Regions from separate parts of the Streptomyces sp. NPDC088923 genome, predicted to be linked through region 2. Evidence: riboswitches for the same ligand, from Rfam matches in the RefSeq annotation. Region 2 holds a riboswitch; each other region holds the start of a gene.
What was found. A riboswitch is a leader RNA that binds a small molecule or an ion and turns the genes downstream of it on or off. The one in region 2 is predicted to bind cobalamin.

Region 1 (7,586 bases), on a different contig from region 2:
GGGGGTCTGGGTGTTGCCGACCTCGAAGACGTCCGGCGGGTTCGACTCCGAGAGCGAGGTGGTCAGCTTCTGCTGGATGCCGTTCCACTGCTGGATCTCGAACTTGACCTTGGCCTTGGTCTTCTTCTCGAAGGCCGCCGTGAGGTCCTTCTGCCACTGGTCGGGCGCCGAGCCGTCCATGACCCAGACCGTCAGGGTCTGGCCCTTGTAGCCGTCCTTGCCCGACGCCTTGTTCGACGACGAGTCGTCGTCCGAGCCACACGCCGCGACCGAACCGATCATCACGACAGCGCCGATCGCCGCTATGAGCTTGCGCTTCACGCCACCCTCCTCAGGGATTCCAGCAACCCCCCACCCACAGCGACGGCACACGAACGGCAGCACTCGCGGGACTGGGACCTGGTCGTTAATGGTGTAGACCAGTACCCCGGAGCTTGGCCTAGACCTTTAGGGGTGTCAAGGGTGTATAAGAGGGGCTGTCCGCTCCGTTATCGGACCGGTACCTGAACTCCGTGCGTCAAGCGGGCGGACGGGGGCAGACGGACCCGGCCCCCTGCGCCCGGGCGGCCGTGCCACGATGGGCGGCGCCAACAGCACCACCGCACGAACACCACCGCACCACAAGCGGTACGGCACCACAAGCACCCAGGAGCGGCCGGTCCCCATGACGGCCGCCGAGCCGGAGAGGCGAGCGCGAAGAATGGGCACCGACGGGGGCAGGACGCGATCCGGCCCGGACACCAAGGCCGCCGCGACCAAGGCCGGCGCGGCCCCTTCGGCACCCGCGCGCACCGCCCGGGTGCCGAAGTACTACCACCTCAAACGCCACCTCCAGGACATGACCCGCACCCTGCCCCCGGGCAGCCCGGTGCCCCCCGAACGCGCGCTCGCCGCCGAGTTCGACACCTCCCGCACGACCGTGCGCCAGGCGCTCCAGGAACTCGTCGTCGAAGGCCGGCTCGAACGCATCCAGGGCAAGGGCACCTTCGTCGCGAAGCCGAAGGTCTCGCAGACGCTGCAACTGACCTCGTACACCGAGGACATGCGCGCCCAGGGCCTGGAACCGACGTCCCAGCTCCTGGACATCGGCTACGTCACCGCCGAGGAACGCCTCGCCGGGCTGCTCGACATCGACACGGGCGGCAGGGTGCTGCGCATCGAGCGGCTGCGCCTGGCGAGCGGCGAGCCGATGGCGATCGAGACGACGCACCTGGCGGCCAAGCGCTTCCCCGCGCTGCGCCGCTCCCTCGTCAAGTACACGTCTCTCTACACGGCGCTCGCCGAGGTCTACGACGTGCGGCTCGCCGAGGCCGAGGAGACCATCGAGACCTCGCTCGCGACCCCGCGCGAGGCGTCCCTGCTCGGCACCGACGTGGGCCTGCCGATGCTGCTGCTCTCGCGGCACTCGGTGGACGGGCGCGGGGAACCGGTGGAGTGGGTGCGCTCCGTCTACCGCGGCGACCGTTACAAGTTCGTGGCCAACCTGCGCCGCCCGTAACTCCCGTTACCTCCCGAAGGACAAAAACCCCCGCCCGCGCACACGCCCGGACACCCCGGGCGCGGGCGAGCGCCCGAACGCGTCCGCTATGCGGTACAGGGGTGTTGCCTGGCCGGTAACTGCCCTACATTTCCGCCGTCGCGTCGCGTGCGGCGACGCGTGCCCGCGCACACCGAGGTGCGTGGGGGAACGAGGGGAGCCGGAACATGTCACGGGAAGCGGGAACGACGGCGGAGCCGGGGGGAGGTGCCGGGACGCTGCCGGTCGTGACCCCTTTGCGGATCGTGGTCGGACTCTGTCTCGTCGCGCCCTTCGTGGCGATGCTGTGGGTGGGTTCGTACGCGAAGATCGACCCGACGTTCATCGGGATCCCGTTCTTCTACTGGTACCAGATGCTGTGGGTCTTCATCTCCAGCGGACTGACCTTCCTCGCCTACAAGTTGTGGCAGCACGACCAGCGCGTGCGACGCGCCGCGCGGGGCGGTGAGGTCAAGTGAAGGACGGCGTCAACGGGATCGCGCTCGCGGTCTTCATCTTCTTCTTCCTCGTCGTCACCGTCATGGGCTTCCTCGCGGCGCGCTGGCGTCGCTCCAGCGTGGAGAGCCTGGACGAATGGGGCCTCGGCGGGCGCTCGTTCGGTACGTGGGTGACCTGGTTCCTGCTCGGCGGCGACCTGTACACCGCCTACACCTTCGTGGCGGTGCCCGCCGCGATCTACGCGGGCGGCGCGGCCGGCTTCTACGCCGTGCCGTACACGATCCTCGTCTACCCGCTCATCTTCACCTTCCTGCCCCGCCTGTGGTCGGTCTCGCACCGGCACGGGTACGTGACGACCTCGGACTTCGTCCGGGGCCGCTTCGGCTCGAAGGGGCTCTCGCTCGCGGTCGCGCTCACCGGCATCCTCGCCACGATGCCGTACATCGCGCTGCAACTCGTCGGCATCCAGGCGGTCCTGGACGTCATGGGCGTGGGCGGCGGCGACGACACGAACTGGTTTGTCAAGGACCTGCCACTTCTGATCGCTTTCGCCGTACTCGCCGCGTACACGTACTCCTCGGGTCTGCGGGCTCCGGCGCTGATCGCCTTTGTCAAGGACGGGCTGATCTACCTCGTCATCGCGGTCGCGATCATCTACATCCCGATCAAGCTCGGTGGCTTCGACGACATCTTCGCGAAGGCCGGCGACGCGCTCTCGCAGAAGAACCCCGCGACAGGAGCGCCGAAGGGCGCCCTCGCGCCCGGCGAGGCGGGGCAGTGGGGGTACGCGACACTCGCGCTCGGCTCGGCGCTCGCGCTCTTCATGTACCCGCACTCGGTGACGGCGACGCTGTCGTCGAGCAAGCGGAACGTGATCCGGCGCAACACCACGATCCTGCCGCTGTACTCGCTCATGCTGGGGCTGCTCGCGCTCCTCGGCTTCATGGCGATCGCGAGCGGCGTCAAGGTGAGCAACGGGCAGCTCGCGATCCCGCAGCTCTTCGAGAACATGTTCCCGGACTGGTTCGCCGGGGTCGCCTTCGCGGCGATCGGCATCGGCGCACTCGTCCCGGCGGCGATCATGTCGATCGCGGCGGCGAACCTCTTCACGCGCAACATCTACAAGGACTTCCTGAAGCCGGACGCGACCCCGGCGCAGGAGGCGAGGATCTCCAAGCTCGTCTCGCTGCTCGTGAAGGTCGGCGCGCTGATCTTCGTGCTCGGCATGGACAAGACCGTCGCGATCAACTTCCAGCTGCTCGGCGGCATCTGGATCCTCCAGACGCTCCCCGCGCTCGTCGGCGGGCTCTTCACACGGTGGTTCCACCGCTGGGCGCTGCTCGCCGGCTGGGCGGTCGGGATGGCGTACGGGACCTGGGCGGCCTGGTCGACGTCCTCGCCGACGCAGGACCACTTCGGGGGCTCCTCGAAGGAGATCCCGGGGCTCGGCGAGATCGGGTACATCGGGATGACGGCGATCGTCCTGAACGTCGTGGTCACGGTCGTCCTCACCTTCGTCCTGCGGGCCTTCAAGGCACCGGACGGCGTGGACGAGACCCAGCCGTCGGACTATGTGGCGGACGCGGGTGACCCTGGGGTCAAGCAGGAGTTGCCGCCGGCTGTGCCGGAGACCGCGGGGCACTGACGGCGGGGGCGGGGCCCGCGCGGGGCTCCGCCCCGGCGCGCGGGGCTCCGCCCCGGACCCCGCTCCTCAAACGCCGGAGGGGCTGATTTTTTTGACATGTCCTCACTTACAGCGACCGGAATGCGAACACGCGCGCGCCCCGCTCCCCCCGGTAAAAACTCCGTACGACCCCGCTTGTGGGGTCCCCTCAAGCCATACGATCGACGTCGCCGCCCCCACCGCCCCCCGTCACCCCACCGGGCACAGGGGACCTTGTCGGCACCCCACAACCGTTGACCCGCACGTAACAGTCCCCACCCCCGACACAACATCTGGGGCCTCCTTTCCCGCCCGCCCCCCAGATGTATGCTCTTCCTCGCTGTCGGCAGGGGAATCCGGTGCGAGTCCGGGACTGTCCCGCAACGGTGTGCGACGCGCCCCGTGGCGTGTTGCGAGTCCGATGACCTGCCGAAAGCGCGCCGCCGCCCCGCCCGGGCACGGCGCCAGACGTCCGGGCCCCGCGGAAAGGGCCGGGGACGTGACGCGGTGTGCCCGAAAGCGCTGCCGTCGTCCCGTCGCCGCCCCGCACCCGAGGCCCCCAGCGAGCGAGGGAGAGCCACCCCAGTGACCATCGCGCCAGCAGATCCCGCCTCATCGGTCGCGGCCGAGCAGGACCTTCCCGGGACCGCCCTGTTGCGGACCCTCACGGAACTCACCGCCGATCTCCCCGACACCGACCCCGGCCGGGTCGCCGCCGCCGCCCTGCGCGGCCGCAGCGCCCACGCCGACGAGGCGGAGCTGCGCGAGCTGGCCACCGAGGCCGCCGCCGGGCTCATCTCCGAGGACCCCGCCTACTCCCGGCTCGCGGCCCGTCTGCTGGCCCTCGCGATCACCGAGGAGGCCGCCGGGCAGGGCGCGAGCGGCTTCGCGGCCTCCGTCGCCGTGGGCCACCGCGAGGGCCTGATCGGCGACCGCACCGCGGAGTTCGTCGCCGCGCACGCCGCCCGCCTGGACGCGCTCGTCGACACCGAGGGCGACGACCGCTTCGGCTACTTCGGCCTGCGCACCCTCTACAGCCGCTACCTGCTGCGGCACCCGATCACGCGCAAGGTCGTCGAGACCCCGCAGTACTTCCTGCTGCGCGTCGCCGCGGGGCTCGCCGCCGACGACAGCCTCCCGGCCGTCGACGAGGTCGCGAGCCTGTACCGGCTCATGAGCCGCCTGGACTACCTGCCCTCCTCGCCGACGCTCTTCAACTCCGGTACGCGGCACCCGCAGATGTCCTCGTGCTACCTCCTGGACTCGCCGAAGGACGAGCTGGACTCGATCTACGAGCGCTACCTCCAGGTCGCCCGGCTCTCCAAGCACGCGGGCGGCATCGGCATCGCGTACTCCCGCATCCGCTCGCGCGGTTCGCTGATCCGGGGCACCAACGGGCACTCGAACGGCATCGTCCCCTTCCTCAAGACGCTCGACTCCTCCGTCGCCGCCGTCAACCAGGGCGGGCGCCGCAAGGGCGCCGCCGCCGTCTACCTGGAGACGTGGCACTCGGACATCGAGGAGTTCCTGGAGCTGCGCGACAACACGGGCGAGGACCAGCGCCGCACCCACCACCTCAACCTCGCGCACTGGATTCCCGACGAGTTCATGCGCCGCGTCGCCGCCGACGCCGAGTGGTCGCTCTTCTCGCCGGCCGACGTGCCCGAGCTGACCGACCTGTGGGGCGAGGAGTTCGAGGCCGCGTACCGCGCCGCCGAGGCGAAGGGCCTGGCCCGCAAGACGATCCCGGCGCGCGAGCTGTACGGCCGCATGATGCGTACCCTCGCGCAGACCGGCCAGGGCTGGATGACCTTCAAGGACCACTCCAACCGCACCGCGAACCAGACCGCCGAGCCCGGCAGCGTCGTCCACTCCTCGAACCTGTGCACCGAGATCATCGAGGTCACCGACGACGGCGAGACCGCCGTGTGCAACCTCGGCTCGATCAACCTCGGCGCGTTCGTCGAGAACGGCGCGATCGACTGGGAGCGCCTGGACGAGACCGTCCGCACGGCCGTCACCTTCCTCGACCGCGTCGTGGACATCAACTTCTACCCGACCGAGCAGTCCGCCGCCTCCAACGCCCGCTGGCGCCCGGTGGGCCTGGGCGCGATGGGCCTCCAGGACGTCTTCTTCAAGCTGCGGCTGCCCTTCGACTCGGCCGAGGCGAAGGCGGTCTCCACCCGGATCGCCGAGCGCATCATGCTCGCCGCCTACGAGGCCTCCGCCGACCTCGCCGAGAAGCACGGCCCGGTCCCCGCCTGGGAGAAGACCCGGACCGCGCGCGGTGTCCTGCACCCCGACCACTACGACGTGGAGCGGACCTGGCCGGAGCGGTGGGAGGCGCTGCGCGCCCGTATCGCCGAGAGCGGCATGCGCAACTCGCTGCTCCTCGCGATCGCGCCGACCGCGACGATCGCCTCGATCGCCGGCGCCTACGAGTGCGTCGAGCCGCAGGTCTCCAACCTCTTCAAGCGCGAGACGCTCAGCGGTGAGTTCCTCCAGGTCAACGGCTACCTCGTCGAGGACCTGAAGAAGCTCGGCGTGTGGGACGCGCGCACCCGTGAGGCGCTGCGCGAGGCGAACGGCTCGGTCCAGGGCTTCAACTGGATTCCCGAGGAGGTCCGGGCGCTGTACCGCACGGCGTGGGAGCTGCCGCAGCGCGGCCTCATCGACATGGCCGCCGAGCGCACCGCCTTCCTCGACCAGAGCCAGTCGCTCAACCTGTTCATGGAGACGCCGACGATCGGCAAGCTCTCCTCGATGTACGCGCACGCCTGGAACAAGGGCCTGAAGACGACGTACTACCTGCGCTCGCGTCCCGCGACGCGCATCGCCCGCGCGGCCGGTTCCTCGGCCGCCGAGGCCGCACCCATCCCGGAGCAGGCCAAGCCCGCCGCGCCGAGCGTCGCGGACGCCGAGGCGATCGCCTGCTCCCTGGAGAACCCCGAGTCCTGCGAGGCCTGCCAGTAATGTCCGAATCCACCCTTCCCGAGCAGAAGAAGCGCAACCAGAACCTGCTGGACCCGGGCTTCGAGCTGACCCTGCGCCCCATGCGCTACCCGGACTTCTACGAGCGCTACCGGGACGCGATCAAGAACACGTGGACCGTCGAGGAGGTCGACCTCCACTCGGACGTCTCCGACCTCGCGAAGCTCACGCCCGGCGAGCAGCACCTCATCGGCCGTCTCGTCGCGTTCTTCGCGACGGGCGACTCGATCGTCTCGAACAACCTGGTGCTGACGCTGTACAAGCACATCAACTCCCCGGAGGCGCGGCTCTACCTGAGCCGGCAGCTCTTCGAGGAGGCCGTGCACGTGCAGTTCTACCTGACGCTGCTCGACACGTACCTGCCCGACCCGGACGACCGCGCGGCCGCCTTCGCCGCCGTGGAGAACATCCCGTCCATCCGCGCGAAGGCCGAGTTCTGCTTCAAGTGGATCGACGAGGTCGAGAAGATCGACCGCCTGGAGTCGCGGTCCGACCGGCGGCGGTTCCTGCTCAACCTGATCTGCTTCGCGGCGTGCATCGAGGGCCTCTTCTTCTACGGCGCCTTCGCCTACGTGTACTGGTTCCGCTCGCGCGGCCTGCTGCACGGCCTCGCGACGGGCACCAACTGGGTCTTCCGCGACGAGACGATGCACATGAGCTTCGCCTTCGACGTCGTCGACACGGTCCGCAAGGAGGAGCCGGAGCTGTTCGACGACAAGCTGGAGGCCGAGGTCAAGGAGATGCTCGCCGGGGCGGTCGACGCGGAACTCCAGTTCGCGCGCGATCTGTGCGGTGACGGCCTGCCCGGCATGAACACCGAGTCGATGCGCGAGTACCTGCAGTGCGTCGCCGACCAGCGCCTCGTGCGCCTCGGCTTCTCGCCGGTGTACGGCTCCAGCAACCCCTTCTCCTTCATGGAGCTCCAGGGTGTGCAGGAGCTGACGAACTTCTTCGAGC
Region 2 (7,586 bases):
TCCACTGGAACCGTGGGAACGGCAGAGCCGTTCTTGACGACAGGTGACCGGGACGGGGCCGCGAGACCGTGGCCCGGCCGGACGAGCACCGGGGGAGACGAGAGACATGTCCACAAACGCGAAGGTGGCGGCCGGCGGCGCCGTCGTCGGCCTCATCCTGCTCATCTGGCTGCCTTGGTGGGCCGCCCTGCTGATCATCCTCGGCGTCCCCGCCGTCGCCTACCTCACCCTCGACCCGAGCCAGCGCCGCAGGCTGCGCAGGGCGAGCCGCAAGCAACTGGGCCGCTGAAGGGCCGGGCCTCCGGAGGGCGAGTGTCGGAGCCACCGCCTACGGTGCCCGCATGACGCAGGAGAGCGAGTACGTCCGCGGCGACGCCATCCAGTACGTACGCGGCGACGCCACGGCCCCGCGCGGCGAGGGGCCGCGGATCATCGCGCACGTCTGCAACGACCGCGGCGGCTGGGGCAAGGGCTTCGTCCTCGCCCTCACCCGCCGCTGGCCCGAGCCGGAGCGCGCCTACCGCGCGTGGCACCGCGAGCGCGCGTCCCGCGACTTCGCCCTCGGCGCCCTCCAGCTGGTCCGGGTCGAGCATGCCGTGTGGGTCGCCAACATGATCGGACAGCACGGAACCGGCCGTGGCGGCAAGGGCGTCCCGGTCCGGTACGAGGCGATCGGCGAGGCGCTCGACCGCCTCGCCCCCGAGGCCCTGCGCCTCGGCGCCTCGATCCACATGCCCCGCATCGGCTGCGGACTGGCCGGGGGCCGCTGGGACCGGGTGGAACCGCTGATACGGGCGCGGCTGACGGAACGGGGGGTGCCGGTGACGGTCTACGACATCGGGTGAGAGGCAGGCGGTGCGGCCGGGCCCCGGTCTCAGGAACGCGCTGCCAGCGCTTCGAGCCCGGCCAGGAGGGCCGGGAGCCGGGGGCCGCGCTCGACTGGGACGACCTCTCCCGGCACCGCGTCCAGCAGGACGAAGGCCATGTCGTCGGTACGGGCCACGAGCGACCAGCCCGGGCCGTCGACCCGCAGCAGACGTGCTTCGTCGCTCGCGAACGCGGAACGGATGCGCCCCAGCGGCGGAGGCGTGTCGAGATAGGCGCGGGCCTCGGCGAGTGCCGCGCGGACCGAAACGGCGGTGGGCTCGGAGCCCGGAGCCGTGAAGGAACCCTCGGGGCTCGCGGAACCGTCGGGGCTCGCGGAACCGTCGCCCGCCTCCGCCGCCTCGGCCTCCTCCGCCGTGAACTCCCCGCGCCACGTGGCCCACTGGCGGGAGATCTCGTCGGCGCCCAGCCGCCGTTGGGCCGGGCCCCAGCCCGACGAGGACGGCGGGCGCAGGGCCTCGGGGGCCTCCGGGTCCCCCGAGAGGTCCGGGTCGTGCGGCGCGGGCACGCCGGGGGCGGCGACCGCGAGCGCCAGGGGCCAGCCCGGCAGGGTCGCCACGATCGCGCGCGGAACCGGCGTCAGCTCGTACTCCATCCCGCAGTCCCACGAGGCGATCGCGACGGCGACCAGCGAGACGTCGTCGACCACGACCGTCCACCGCGCCCCCGCCCCGTCCTGCCCGAGGACGAGTCCGTAGCCCTGGACGAGGGGCGGCAGCCCCAGCCGGCCGCATGCCTCCGGGTAGTCGTCGCCGAGGGCCCCGGGGAACTGGGCCGGGGTGAGCAGCGCGGCGGTGAGGACGAGCAGCGCGTCCTCCTCACCACCCGCGAGCCCTTCGCCCTCGCCCGCCGCGGCCACGTCCGGCCGCCCCGGCTCCTCACCCGTCGCCCGCGCGGTCTCCGGCACCTCCCTCACCACGGTCCCGTTCCCCGTGTCCTCCGGCTCGCTCACGTCCGCCTCCCGATCGCCGCCCGAGCGTCCCGTCCCGTGCGGAGGCAGGACGACGGGGGCCCGCCTCGTGCGGGCTGGCGCACCTTAACCAGTCGGTAACCACGGCGTCGAGAGGCCGCACAAGCCCGTCCCGAAGCCTTCACCCGGCATGCGAGTCGCAGGCGAGCGGGGGAGCGAGCAGGGACGGTACGGGGCGGGGCGACGGTCGCCGGTCAGGGTGAGGCGCCCCGATCACCGGTCAGGGTGAGCGCGCCTCCCCGGTCAGAGTGAGGCGTCCCGTCACGGGTCAGGGCGAGGCGTACCGGCAGCCCGTCAGGTCACGGGCCGCTCCGGCTTCCGTACCGCCACCGCGAGAAAGCGCGTGTCCTCGTCCACGTACGACACGAGCCGCCAGCCCGTGGCGTCCAGCAGCGGGACGAGACGCGCCCTGGTCCGTACATCGTCCTCGCTCAGCTCCCTTCCGTGGCGCGCCGCGAGGGCCGCGCGCCCGAGCGGGTGGAAGAGGGCGAGCCGCCCGGCGGGCCGGGTCACCCGCGCGAGTTCCCGCAGGCCGGTCTCCGGGCCCGGCAGGTGCGAGACGAGCCCCGCCCCGAACACCGCGTCGCAGGCCCCCTCCCGCAGCGGCAGCCGCGCCACGTCCGCCAGGACGAGTGTGCCGTGCCGCGCCCGGCCCTTCGCGTCCGCCTCGCGCAGCATCTGAGGCGTCAGGTCCACGCCGAGCACGGCGCCCGCGATCCCGACGCGTTCCCGCAGCGGCGCGAGCGCCCTGCCCGTGCCGCAGCCCGCGTCGAGCACCACATCACCCGGGCGCAGTCCGAGGACCGCCGTGGCCGCGTCGTAGCGCGGTTGATCGCCGGGGAACCTGTCCTCCCAGCCCGCCGCGCGCGATCCGAAGAACTCCCGTACCTCCTGCTGGGTCTTCTCGTTCATGCCGTCCATCCTGCCCGCGGGGACGCGGAACGGGGGAGGGGCCCGGGAATCGGGTCCCTCCCCCGTGGCGTACGGGATGTGGCTCAGGCAGCGGCCGAGGCCACCGAGCCGGCCCTGACGCGCCTTTCGGCGGGCGCGAGCATCCGCTGCGCCAACTCACCGAAGAGCAGGCCGAAACCGGTCCACAACGTGAGCTGGATACCGATCGAGGCCACGCGGAACTGCCACAGCAGCGTGGCGGGGAAGTCGTGTCCGACCTCGTTGACGGACGGCAGGAACGCGTAGGCGAGGCCGATCACGACGGCGAAGCCGGCGAGCGCGACGACCGTCGCCCACCAGTTGCCGAGCGTCGGCGCGAGCCGCTTGCCGATGATCACGGTCGCGAGCGCGAGCAGCACGCTGAGCAGCATCATCAGCCCGTACAGCGCCGTGCGCTTGCCGATCGTGTCGGGGTTCCCGACGGCCGGGGGGTTCGCCGGGTACTTGAGGAAGGGGACGATATAGACGGCGAAGAGGCCGCCCGCCGCCATGAGCGCGGCGGTCGCGCGCGGGCTGAAACGGCCCACACGGCCGAGCGCGAAGCAGTAGGCGAGGGCCACGATGCCGCCGAAGGCGACCCCGTAGGCGAGGACACCGGTCGCGAGCCCGGCGGTGGACTGGAGGCCGCGGCTGACGACCTCGACCTCGTGCTCGTGGCCGCCTCCCCCGTGGGAGTGCGCCTCCTCCAGAGCGATCGCCGAGTCCACCCGGGGCTCCCCGAGCAGGTAGGCGACGACGAAGGCGAGGACCCCGGCGGCGAGACCGGCGAGCATCCCGCGCACGAGGAGTTTCCTGACGATGGCGGAGTTCATGAGAGTACGAATCCGCCCGTCAGTGGCAGGGGAAACCGAGCAGGTGCCGGCCGTCGTGCACCCACTCGTGGACGCCCGTGCCGGAGAACAGCGAGGTGGCGCCTTGCTCGGCGCCGACGAAGTAGAGCGCGATGAGCATGAGGAGACCGACGAAGACCGCCCACGGCAGCACCGTGCGGATCGGCAGCCGAAGCGGGGTCTCGGAAGCGGAGGAAGAGCCCGAAACGGGCGGGGCGGCGGACTGCGCCATGGCAAGCCTCCTGGGGAACTCGCGTCCCGGTCGATGGAGCTTCGAATACGCATGACGGGTCTGACTCGCCGGGTCCGCGTACGGGGCCAGGCATACAGTGGCGCGACCGTTCCGGGCTCTCACCGGATTCCGTCATGTCGCTTGTAAGGTCATCGGGACGATATCGCTCACCCGTCCGAACGCCAAGTGCGCCTGCTGGACGTGGGACATGACAAACGGTGAAAGCGGGCCGGTATGACGATCCGAGTGATCCTTGTCTCGGCGGCGGAGAGCGAGGCGAGCCGTTCCGCCGCCTTCGACGACGGCACACCGCTCACGGACCGGGGCCGCGCGGCCGCCGCCGAACTGCGGGCGAGCGGTGTGCCGATGCGGGCGGAGAACGTACGGGTACGGGCTCGCCGCGCGCCCTCGCCGCGCTGCCGAGAGACATCCGCCCTCCTCGGCCACCCCGGGGCCGTCCCCGAACCCGCCCTCGCCGGGCAGGAGCCGGGAAGCTGGCGCGGCCGTCCGCTCGACGCGGTGGCCGCGGCGGAGCCCACCGCCCTCGCCGCCTGGCTCTCCGACCCGGCGGCACGCCCCGGCGGTGACGGCGAACCGCTCACCGACCTGGTGCGGCGCGTCGGCGCGCACCTCGACCACCTCGCGGAAACGGTGACGGGGCCGCTGCCCCTGTTCGTCGAACCGGACACGGTCCGCGCCGCCCTCGTCCACGCCCTCGGCCTCCCCCTCCCCGCGTACTGGCGCGTCGACGTCCGCCCGCTGGCGGTGACGACGCTCAGCGGGCACGGCGGGCGGTGGAACCTGGTGCTGTCCTGACCGTCCATTCGGTTCGTTCCTGGTTCGCGTGATCGTGAATTCCGTCGCTGGCGAACCCGGTGCGGTGCGAAACGGTCCGGTCCGGGCACGAACATGCCCATCCGGTAAAGAATCCCGCACTTCGCCCCCTTTGCCCGGTGGCTTGTCATCCTGGGCGCTTCGGCACCGGGACGGCTGGTGCCTGGGGTGCGCTGGCGAGGGAAGTGGCGGATGAGCGACGGACGGTGGCACGCGGCGGGGGAACGCCTCATCCTCAAGATCGTCGTCTCGGGTGGGCCCGCCACCGGCAAGACCTCGTTCGTCGGTGCCGCGCGGGGGAGAGGGCCCGCGTGGGGGAGTGGGCCCGCGTGGGGGAGTGGGCGGCCGGAGGGCCACGCCTTGGAGGGCGAGGCTCCGGACGGTGGTGGGCCGGATGGCGGTGGCTCGGACGGTGGTGGGCCGGGCGGCCGTGGCCCGGACGGTGGTGGGCTGGGTGGGGAGGCAGCCGTACCGGTGTCGCCGCGCCCGTACGGCCCCGTCGTCGCGTACGAGCCGGCCGGTGGTGCGGGGGAGCGGGGGAGCGGCGTGGGGGCGGTCGCGCTCGACTTCGGGCGGATCGTGCTGCGTCCCGACCTGACGCTGTGTCTTTTCGGCGTCCCGGGGCTCGAACGGTCGGCGGCGCTCTGCGAGGACATGTGCGGCGGCGCTCTCGGTGCCGTCGTCCTCGTCGACACCGGACGGCTCGCCGAGAGCTTCGCGCTCGTGGACCGGCTTGAGGAGCGGGCGCTGCCCTTCGTCGTGGTGATGAACCGCTTCGCGGGGCCCACCGCGTACACCCCCGGCCAGGTCGCGTCGGCGCTCGGCCTGTCCCCGGGCGTCCCCGTGCTCGCCGGTGATGTGCGCGAGGCGGCGACGGTCCGTCATGTCCTCGCGGAACTCGTGGCGTACACGGGGAGGTTCCGGGCGGCGCGACTGCTTCAGGCGGTGGGGCGGTAAGTCGCGGCGGAGCGGGCCGGCGGCGTCGGCCGGGGTGGCGGCCGGCGCCGCCGACGGGGCGTCAGTCGGCGACGCCGCCGTAGGCGACGACCTTCTCGACCTTGACCCGGACGAGGAGTTCCCCCGGCACCCCGTTGCGGCGCCCGTAGACCTCGGCTTCCTGCGGGCCCACGTAGCGCTCGGCGATCGCCGTGGCCCAGCGCAGCAACTCCTCGGGGTCTTCGCTGATTTCGGTGGAGCCCTCGATCGTGACGAACGAGAACGGCGGGCGCTCGTCGTCCACGCACAGCGCGACACGCCCGTCGCGGGCCAGATTCCGCCCCTTGACGGTGTCCTTGCCGGTGTTGAGGACCAGGTCCGAACCATCCAGAACGAACCAGATCGGGGCGATGTGCGGACTTCCGTCCGCCCGCACGGTGGCCAGCTTCGCCGTCCGTGTGCCTTCCGAGACGAAGGTCCGCCATTCTTCATCGGTCATTTTGTGGGTCATATGCTCATCATCCTTGCTGTCCGCCGGGTGGTGGGGAAGGCTTGCCGAAGGGTTCCTCCGAACAGGGGGAGCGGCTGCGGACGGGGAGAGCGGAACGTGGAACGGAACGCAAGACTCGGGTGGCTTCTCGACGAACTCACCCAGCGCGTCGAGCACATCAGGCACGCTCTGGTGCTGTCCAACGACGGACTCGTCACGGGGCTCAGCGCCGACCTCGCGCGCGAGGACGCCGAGCACCTCGCGGCGGTCGCCTCGGGTCTGCACAGCCTCGCCAAGGGCTCGGGCACGCATTTCAAGGTGGGCAAGGTCCGCCAGACGGTCATCGAGTTCGACGAGGCGCTTCTCTTCGTCACGGCGGCGGGCGACGGCAGTTGCCTGTGCGTGCTGAGCGGCTCGGACGCCGACGTGGGTCAGGTGGCCTACGAGATGACGCTGCTCGTGAGCAAGGTGGGGGAGCACCTGGGGGTGGATTCCCGGCGGCCGGGAGCGGCTGGGTGAGGGTGCGGGGAAGTCGCGGGTGGTCGCGGTGAGGTCGCGGGAGGGTGCGCTCGGGGGTGTGCGCGGAAGATGCGTGGACGGGGTGATTTTCCGATCTTCGCCGCGTTGGTGATCGGATGATCTGATTGCCGCTGAGTTATCCACAGGCAGGGTGAAGGTGGTGTCTGTCCTGTCCCATACGGTCTGTCCCAAGGTTCGGCTCCGAGGGGGACGGTATGGCGGTACGTGGCATGACGACGGTGGCGGCGACGCCGGGCGCGAGGTCGGTCCAGGGGGACTTGCTCACCCCGGAACAGGCCGCCGCCCTGCTGGGGTTGGCGACCGATGAGGTGGAGCGGGCGGCCGTCCTCGACGTGCTGCCCTCCGTACCCGGACGCGGCACGCTCCCGCGCCGTTTCACCGCCGAAGAGATCGAGCGGCGGCGGGCGGCGCCCGGCTTCCCGGCTGCTCTCCGCGAGGCGGTACGGTGCGTCGGCACCGCCGACGCCGCCGAACTGCTCGGCATCGCCCCGCACCGCTTCACCCGCCTCGCCAAGCTGGGCCTGCTCGCGCCGGTCGACGTCCACCTCAACCGCTACCGGGCCGTCGTCTGGGCCTACCTCGCCGCGGAAGTCGAGGAGCTGGGACGGCGCAGACCCGAGCTGCTGGTCGGCAGGCTCCCGGCCGGACTGCGCTCCATGGCGGAGGGGGACCGGCGTGCGGCGCGGTGGCGGGAGCGGCGGCGAGAATCCCTGCACCGGCTCAGCTCCGACCCGTGGGAGCGGGCGGCCCTCCTCGCGGTCCAGCTCGGCCCCGAGGAGACGGCCCGCGCGGCGGACCCCGACGAGTGCGGGTACCTGCGGCGCCTCGTCCCCGCGCAGGGAGATCCGGCGCTGACGTCCCTGATGAGCGCCCTGGGGGCTGATGAACTCGCGGACGTCCAGGCGCGATTCGCTGGCG
Region 3 (7,586 bases), on a different contig from region 2:
GCGTTCTCCTCGCCGACCTTCCACTTCGCCGACTTGACGAACTGGAACACGCCGATCGGCCACCCCTGGTTCCAGGCGCGCAGCGCGAGCCCGAAGGCGGCCGTCGACTTGCCCTTGCCCGGGCCCGTGTGGACCGCGAGCAGCGGCCTGTTGCGCCGCTGGCGCGTCGTCATCCCGTCGTCCGGCACGACGGCCGGCTGTCCCTGCGGCATTACGCAGCCCTCCTGTTGCCTCGTACGTCGCGTATGTCGCGTACGCCCCGTGCCTCGTGCCCGCCCCGTACGTCCTTGACGAGCCCCGCGAGCGCGTCCGCGCGCAGCGCGTCCAGCGTCACCGCGCTCCCGCCGAGCCGCCCCGCGAGCTCGCCCGCGAGCCCGAGCCGTACCGGCCCCGCCTCGCAGTCCACGACGACCGAGGCCGTCCCGTCCGTCGCGAGCAGTGCGGCCGCGCGCCGCGCGAGCGGCAGCGGCTCGGGGCCGCCCGTCGCCCGCCCGTCCGTCACGACGACGAGCAGCGCGCGCCGCGCGGGATCGCGCAGCCGCTCGATCCGCAGCACGTCACGCGCCTTCAACAGGCCCGCCGCGAGCGGCGTCCGGCCCCCGGTCGGCAGCGAAGCGAGCCGGGCCGCCGCCGTGTCGACCGACGACGTCGGCGGCAGCGCGAGAGACGCCTCGCGCCCCCGGAACGTCACGAGCCCCACCTTGTCGCGCCGCTGATAGGCGTCGAGCAGCAGCGAGAGCACCGCGCCCTTGACCGCGCCCATCCGCTGCCGCGCCGCCATCGACCCGGACGCGTCCACGACGAAGAGCACGAGATTGCCCTCGCGCCCCTCCCTGCTCGCGAGCCGCAGATCGTCCTTGCGCACCACGAGCCCGGCGCCCGTGCGCCCGCGCGCCTTCTGGTGCGGGGCGGCGGCGCGGACCGTCGCCGCGAGGTGCAGCGCGCCGAGCGCGCCGCCGCGCGGGCGGTACGAACCCGTCGTCCTGCCGTGCGCGGTCCGCGCCCGCGAGCGGCGCCCGGCGGCGCCCTCACCGAGCCCGGGGACGGTCAGCTTCTTCGTGCGGAAGGGGGCGGAGGCGGAGGCGGCGGGCTGCTCAGCGGCGCCCGCGGGGCCTTTTCCCTCGGCGTCCGACGGGGCCGAGGGGGCCGACGGGGCGGGGGGCGTGTCGCCCGGCCCGTCCGCCGAACCGCCGTCCTCGCGCTGGTCGCCGCGGTCCTGGCCCGTACGGTCCTCGGGGCCCCCGCCCTGGGGCGGGACACCGCCTCCGCCACCGGGCCCGTCAGGACCGTCCCCGTCGTCGGGTCCCTCGGGTTCCCCCTCGGGCCCGGCGTTCTCGTCGAGCACCTCGTCGAGCTTGTCCTCGTCGAGGCCGGGGGCGTCGAAGGGGTTGCGGCGGCCGCGGTGCGGCAGGGCGAGGAGCGCGGCCTGCCGCACGTCCTCCGCGAGCACGCTCTCCCGCCCGGCCCAGGCGGCGAGAGCTGTCGCGGTACGGGCCATGACGAGGTCGGCGCGCATCCCGTCCACCTCGAAGGCGGCGCACGTCGCGGCGATCTGACGCAGCGCGGTGTCGCCGAGGACGACGCGGGGCAGCAGCTCCCGGGCCTCCGCGATCCGGGCGCGCAGGGCCGCCTCGTCGCCGGCGAAGCGTGTGGCGAAGGCGGCGGGGTCGTCCTCGTACGCCATCCGGCGCCGTACGACCTCGACGCGCTCCTCGGTCTCGCGCGAGGCGGAGACCTCGACGGTGAGACCGAAACGGTCGAGGAGCTGGGGACGCAGCTCGCCCTCCTCGGGGTTCATCGTCCCGACGAGCAGGAACCGCGCGGCGTGCCGCACGGAGACGCCCTCGCGCTCGACGGAGGAGACGCCCATGGCGGCGGCGTCGAGCAGCAGGTCCACGAGGTGGTCGCCGAGGAGGTTGACCTCGTCGACGTAGAGGATGCCGCGGTGCGCGGCGGCGAGCAGCCCCGGCTCGAAGGCCTTGACGCCCTCGGCGAGCGCCCGCTCGATGTCGAGCGCGCCGACGAGCCGGTCCTCGGAGGCCCCCACGGGCAGCTCGACCATCCGCGCCGCTCGCCGCGCGTCCGCCTGGGCGGGAGCGTGCGGCCCGTCGGGACACCGCGGATCGGGAGCCGCCGGGTCGCAGGAGAACCGGCACCCCGCCACGACCTCGACCTCGGGCAGCAAGGCGGTGAGCGCCCGCACGGCGGTGGACTTGGCCGTCCCCTTCTCGCCGCGCACGAGCACCCCGCCGACGCGCCCGGACACGGCGTTGAGCAGCAGCGCGAGCCGCAGATCGTCCTGCCCGACGAGGGCGGTGAAGGGGTAGGGATGGTCGAGAGTGGTCATACGGGGACTTCCTTTCGGGTGAACATCTCCAGCCCTTTCCGGGGGCCGCCGAAGGCTGGGGGCAAGGGGGGAGCGGGGACCGGGGCGGGGCCCCGCGAGGTCATCCCGGCGCCCCCGGCGGCACGAAGGGCAACCCCGCCGGAGCCCCCCGCTCGATCAACCCCATCAGCGCACGCGTATCGGCGTGCTCCTCGATCAGGTCCGCCAGCGCGTCGAGCTGCTCCTCCCGCAGGGCCCCGAACTCCGTGTCCGGCGCCGGGACGAACCCCCGCCCCGCCTGCGCGGCGATCCTCCGCAGGAAGGCCCGCCGGAAGCCGTCGCTCTCCAGGGACCCGTGCCAGTGCGTCCCCCACACCGCACCCACCCGGCACCCGTCGAGGAACGGCTCGTCGCCGCCGGTCACCCGCGCGACGCCGTGGTGGATCTCGTACCCGTCGACGGCCTCCCCGAGCGCCGTGCCCGAGGGCCGGGCGAGCGTCTTCCCGCGCGCGAACCGCACCCGTACCGGGAGCAGCCCGAGCCCCGCCACGGTCCCCGCCCGCGACTCCACCTCGTCCTCGATCACCTCCCCGAGCAACTGGAACCCGCCGCAGATCCCCAGCACGGGCCGCCCCTCGGCCGCCCGCCGGGCGAGCGCGTCCGCGAGCCCCCGCTCGCGCAGCCACTCCAGCGCCCGCACTGTCCCCCGCGTCCCCGGCACCACCACGAGGTCCGCGTCCACGAGGTCCGCGGCCCGGTCCACGAACCGCACGACGACGCCCGGTTCGGCGGCGAGCGCGTCGACGTCGGTGAAGTTCGACATGAGCGGCACGGCGCACACCGCGACCCGCAGCACCTCATCCCCGTACGGTTCCGCGAGCCGCGACTCGCGCACCGCCCCGCGCAAGGAGACGGCCATGCCGTCCTCCTCGTCGATGCCGAGCCCCGGCCGGAACGGCAGCACCCCGAAGGTGTCCCGTCCCGTCAGGTCCCGCAGCATCCGCAGGCCCGGTTCGAGCAGCGAGACGTCGCCCCGGAACTTGTTGACGAGGTAGCCCGCGACGAGCGCCTGGTCCTCGGCCGAGAGCAGCGCCGTCGTCCCGAAGAACGACGCGAAGACACCGCCCCTGTCGATGTCCCCGACCACCACGACCGGCAGTCGGGCCGCCCGCGCGATCCCCATGTTGACGAGGTCGGTGCGGCGCAGGTTGATCTCCGCCGGGCTCCCCGCGCCCTCGCAGATCACGGCGTCGTACGTGCGCCGCAGCTCCGCGAGGCAGTCCACGACCGTCCCGAACAGCTCCGCCTGCTTCCCCCCGTGGTAGCCGCGCGCGCTCAGCTCACCGAGCGGCCTCCCGAGCAGCACGACCTGGCTGGAGCGCTCCCCGCCCGGCTTGAGCAGCACCGGGTTCATGAGCGCGCTCGGCTCCACGCGCGCGGCCCGCGCCTGCATCGCCTGCGCGCGGCCGATCTCGGCGCCGTCGCGCGTGACGAAGGAGTTGAGCGACATGTTCTGCCCCTTGAACGGCGCGACGCTCACCCCCCGCCGCACCAGCCACCGGCAGATCCCGGCCGTCACGACGCTCTTGCCCGCGTCCGACGTCGTCCCGGCGACGAGCAGCCCGCCCCCGGTCACCGCGCACCCCCCGAGCGCCGCGCGAGGACGAGCCGCGCCGCGACGCACACCCCGAGCGCCGCCCACGTCACACGCCGCGAGAGCCGCACGGCCCGCTCGACGTCGGTCACGGCGACCGCCCGCCCGCGCCGCGCGCCCAGCACGGGCCGGTGCTCGACCCGCCCTCCGTACGACAGCGTCCCGCCGAGCCGCACCCCGAGCGCGCCCGCGAAGGCCGCTTCGACGGGTCCCGCGTTGGGACTGGGGTGCTTGTGCGCGTCCTCGCGCACCGCGGCGAGCGCGGTACGGGGCCCGCCACCCACGAGCGCGGCGAGCCCGGCCGTGAGCCGGGCGCCGGGGAAGCCCATGACGTCGTCGAGCCGCGCGGCCGACCAGCCGAACCGCAGGTGGCGCGGCGACTTGTGGCCCACCATCGCGTCGAGCGTGTTGACGGCCCGGAAGGCGACGAGCCCGGGCACCCCGCCGAGCGCGCCCCACACGAGCGCCCCGACGACCGCGTCCGAGGTGTTCTCGGCGACGGACTCGACGACCGCGCGCGCGATCGCGTCCGCGTCCAGCCGGCGCGGATCGCGCCCGCACAAGTGCGGCAGGCGCTCGCGCGCGGCGGCGAGATCGCCCGCTTCGAGCGCGGCGGCGAGCGCGCGCCCCTCGCGCGCGAGCGAGGTACCGCCCACGACGGTCCAGGTCACGAGCGCGGTGAGCGCGGCGGACGCGGCGGGGGAGCGGCGCGCGGCGGCACGCGATACGACGGCGGCGAGCGCGGTGGCGCCGCCCGCGCACAGCAGGGTGTGCAGGGCGCCCGCGCCCCGGTGGTCGCGCCACAGCGCCTTCTCGGCGACGCCCGCGAGGCGCCCGTACCCCGCGACGGGGTGGCCGCGGCGCGGATCGCCGAAGAGGGAGTCGCCGAGCAGGCCGACGGTGGCGCCGACCGCGAAAACACGTCCGGCAGGCATGGCGTCAGTCCGCGCTCACGCCTCGCCGGGGGAGCGGACGGGCTGGCGGGTGCGCACTGCGGCGTATGCCGGGCATGGGGGTGTCCTACTCTCAGGGTCCGCGCCCTGGTACGACGTGATTCGGCGCCGGGAGTTCCTGACTTACGGGGATCACCCCCCGCTCACAGTGGCGGGACCGCGCCGGATTCGCACCGGTACTTCCTCCACAGCCGCCGAAATGGCCCCGGCAGTGCATCACGCCCCGAGACCGGGCGTCAACTCGCACTTGACGCAAGAGGGACGAATCGGCCGCCGGGGCCCCGCGCCCCCTCCTCCGTCCACGTCATGCGAAAGCCCCGCGCCGCCCCCTGCCTCGGGGGCCTCGCGGGGCCGGTGGGTCCGCTCAGGCCACGATCACGTAGATCCCGAACGCGACCGCCGCGAGGCACACCCCGAAACAGGCGTACGCGCCGAGCCGGGCGAGCAGCGCCTGGCCGCTCGTCCCCGTACCGCTGCCCGCGCCCGTACCCGCGTCCCCGCCCGCGCCGCCGTCCTCCGCCGTCGCGGCCGAGGCGCGCGAGAGGCCCGCGATGCCGAGGGCGAAGGCGCCGACGAGGCCCACCGTGACGAGCAGGCTCACGCCGAAGACGGAGCCGAGGGCCGCCCAGTCGATGTTCATGCCGGTTCCTTTCAGGCCGCGGTGCCGGAGCCCGCGGTGTGGCGCGGGGTCTCGGTCGCCTGCGGGGCGGGGAGTTCCGCCGTGAGCGGGGGGTGGAGGGCGTCCGGCGCCTCGGCCGCCGTCGGCTGGACCGGCACTGTGAGTGTCCCGGCGGGCGGCGGCGCGACCGCGGCGAGGGCCTGGGTGACGACTCCGGCGGGTTCGCCGTCGCCGGTCACGTCGTGGTGGCTCACCGGCCGGCGCCGCGACAGTACGTAGATCGTCCCGGCTCCCGCGAGGAGCAGTACGCCGGTGAGGGCGACCCCCCACGTGCCCTGCCGGGTCAGGAACTCGGCGCCCGCGCCCACGAGCGCGGCGGCCGGGAGCGTGAGCAGCCAGGCGATCGCCATCCGCCCCGCCGTCGACCAGCGCACCGTGCCGCCCTTGCGCCCGAGGCCCGCGCCCATCACCGAACCGGAGCACGCCTGGGTCGTGGAGAGCGAGAAGCCGAGGTGCGAGGAGGCGAGGATGACGGTCGCCGCGCCGGTCTGCGAGGCGAAGCCCTGCGGCGGCGCGAGCTCGGTGAGCCCGGTGCCCATCGTGCGGATGATGCGCCAGCCGCCGAGATACGTGCCGAGCGCGATCGCGCACCCGGCCGAGAGGATCACCCACACCGGCGGATTGGCCCCCGGCTTGAGCACGTCGCCGGTGACGAGGGCGAGCGTGATGATGCCCATCGTCTTCTGCGCGTCATTGGTCCCGTGCGCGAGCGAGACGAGCCCGGCGGAGGCGATCTGCCCCACCCGGTACCCCTTCGCCCCGGTCTTCTCGTCGACGTCGCGGGTCAGCCGGTACGTCAGCCGGGTCGCCGCGAAGGCGGCGAGGCCCGCGACGACGGGCGCCGCCACGGCCGGGATCACGATCTTGGTGACGATCGTGCCGCCGTTGACGCTGGAGAAGCCCGCCGACATGACAGCGGCCCCGATGAGCCCGCCGAAGAGGGCGTGGGAGGAACTGGAGGGCAGGCCGAGCAGCCAGGTGACGAGGTTCCACAGGATGGCGCCGACGAGCGCCGCGAAGATCACTTCCGTCCTGAGCCCGGACTCGTCGACGATTCCCCCCGAGATCGTCTTGGCGACCTCCACCGAGAGGAAGGCACCCACGAGGTTGAGCGCCGCGGACATCGCCACGGCCGTCTTGGGCTTGAGGGCGCCGGTGGAGATGGTGGTCGCCATCGCGTTGGCGGTGTCGTGGAAACCGTTCGTGAAATCGAACACGAGAGCGGTGACGATCACGATCCCGAGGAGAAGCGTGATGTGTTCCATTTACCCAGGCTTCTGTTGGACGTCAATGTCACGCCGAACGTAAGCAATCCGAGTGAACGGAAGATGAACTGGGGCGGGCGCTGTGGTGACCTGAACCGGAGTGACGCGGCGCGGGGGCCGCGCGCGGGACCCGGGGCGCCGCCGCGCGGATTCCGCTTGCGCCCCGTCCCCGCACCGCCGCCCCTCCCGTCCCCGCACCGCCGCCGCGCCCCGCGCCCCCTGCCCGCGCCGCTCGCCTCAGCCGTCCGTGAAGCGCTCCAGGTCCGCCGCGGAGCCGTTGAACACGTTCTGGTCACCGGGCAGCGGCCCCTTCACCGCGTACTGCCACAACGTCCAGTACGTCCACCCCGCCGGCAGCTCACCCGGGCTCTCTCCCCAGTTCGCGAGCCACAGCGGGTGCGTGTCGGCGAAGGCGGTGCTGCGTCCGGTGCAGGTGTTCCACCAGTGCGCGGTCGTGTAGATCATCGGTCGCCGCCCGGTCAGCCGCAGCGTCTCGTCGCTGAAGTCGCTGATCCAGGCGCGCATCTTCTGCTTGCTGATCCCGTAGCACTTGTGCTGGGCGTCGTACGGGTTCGTCTCCAGGTCGAGCGCCGGCGGCAGCGTCCGTCCGTCGGGCCGCCAGTCGCCGCCGTTGCGGACGAAGAAGGCGGCCTGCCGGGTGCCGGAGGAGCGGTCGGGCAGCGCGAAGTGGTACGCGCCGCGCAGCAGC

Region 1: linked by a shared signal. The riboswitch ahead of ACIP4O_RS13315 (ribonucleoside-diphosphate reductase subunit alpha) and the one ahead of ACIP4O_RS24905 (CbtB-domain containing protein) in region 2 are both predicted to bind cobalamin.
Region 3: linked by a shared signal. The riboswitch ahead of ACIP4O_RS10880 (cobalamin biosynthesis protein) and the one ahead of ACIP4O_RS24905 (CbtB-domain containing protein) in region 2 are both predicted to bind cobalamin.

Annotation. Positions count from the first base shown of each region.
Region 1 covers NZ_JBIVIO010000002.1:468,388-475,973, reverse strand. Annotated here, with positions in the region: gene ACIP4O_RS13335 (extracellular solute-binding protein) at 1-321, opposite strand, end outside; gene ACIP4O_RS13330 (GntR family transcriptional regulator) at 701-1,498, shown strand; gene ACIP4O_RS13325 (DUF3311 domain-containing protein) at 1,705-1,995, shown strand; gene mctP (monocarboxylate uptake permease MctP) at 1,992-3,620, shown strand; cobalamin riboswitch at 3,966-4,087, shown strand; gene ACIP4O_RS13315 (ribonucleoside-diphosphate reductase subunit alpha) at 4,224-6,611, shown strand; gene ACIP4O_RS13310 (ribonucleotide-diphosphate reductase subunit beta) at 6,611-7,586, shown strand, end outside.
Region 2 covers NZ_JBIVIO010000007.1:269,019-276,604, reverse strand. Annotated here, with positions in the region: gene ACIP4O_RS24930 (hypothetical protein) at 107-289, shown strand; gene ACIP4O_RS24925 (macro domain-containing protein) at 342-845, shown strand; gene ACIP4O_RS24920 (hypothetical protein) at 875-1,837, opposite strand; gene ACIP4O_RS24915 (class I SAM-dependent methyltransferase) at 2,150-2,767, opposite strand; gene ACIP4O_RS24910 (CbtA family protein) at 2,851-3,618, opposite strand; gene ACIP4O_RS24905 (CbtB-domain containing protein) at 3,638-3,868, opposite strand; cobalamin riboswitch at 3,904-4,037, opposite strand; gene ACIP4O_RS24900 (histidine phosphatase family protein) at 4,103-4,684, shown strand; gene ACIP4O_RS24895 (GTP-binding protein) at 4,895-5,659, shown strand; gene ACIP4O_RS24890 (PPOX class F420-dependent oxidoreductase) at 5,721-6,149, opposite strand; gene ACIP4O_RS24885 (roadblock/LC7 domain-containing protein) at 6,246-6,647, shown strand; partial or broken gene ACIP4O_RS24880 (DUF6397 family protein) at 6,863-7,564, shown strand.
Region 3 covers NZ_JBIVIO010000001.1:2,408,594-2,416,179, forward strand. Annotated here, with positions in the region: gene cobO (cob(I)yrinic acid a,c-diamide adenosyltransferase) at 1-212, opposite strand, end outside; gene ACIP4O_RS10870 (putative cobaltochelatase) at 212-2,347, opposite strand; gene ACIP4O_RS10875 (cobyric acid synthase) at 2,448-3,962, opposite strand; gene ACIP4O_RS10880 (cobalamin biosynthesis protein) at 3,959-4,915, opposite strand; cobalamin riboswitch at 5,026-5,158, opposite strand; gene ACIP4O_RS10885 (hypothetical protein) at 5,298-5,573, opposite strand; gene ACIP4O_RS10890 (anion permease) at 5,585-6,877, opposite strand; gene ACIP4O_RS10895 (lysozyme) at 7,115-7,586, opposite strand, start outside.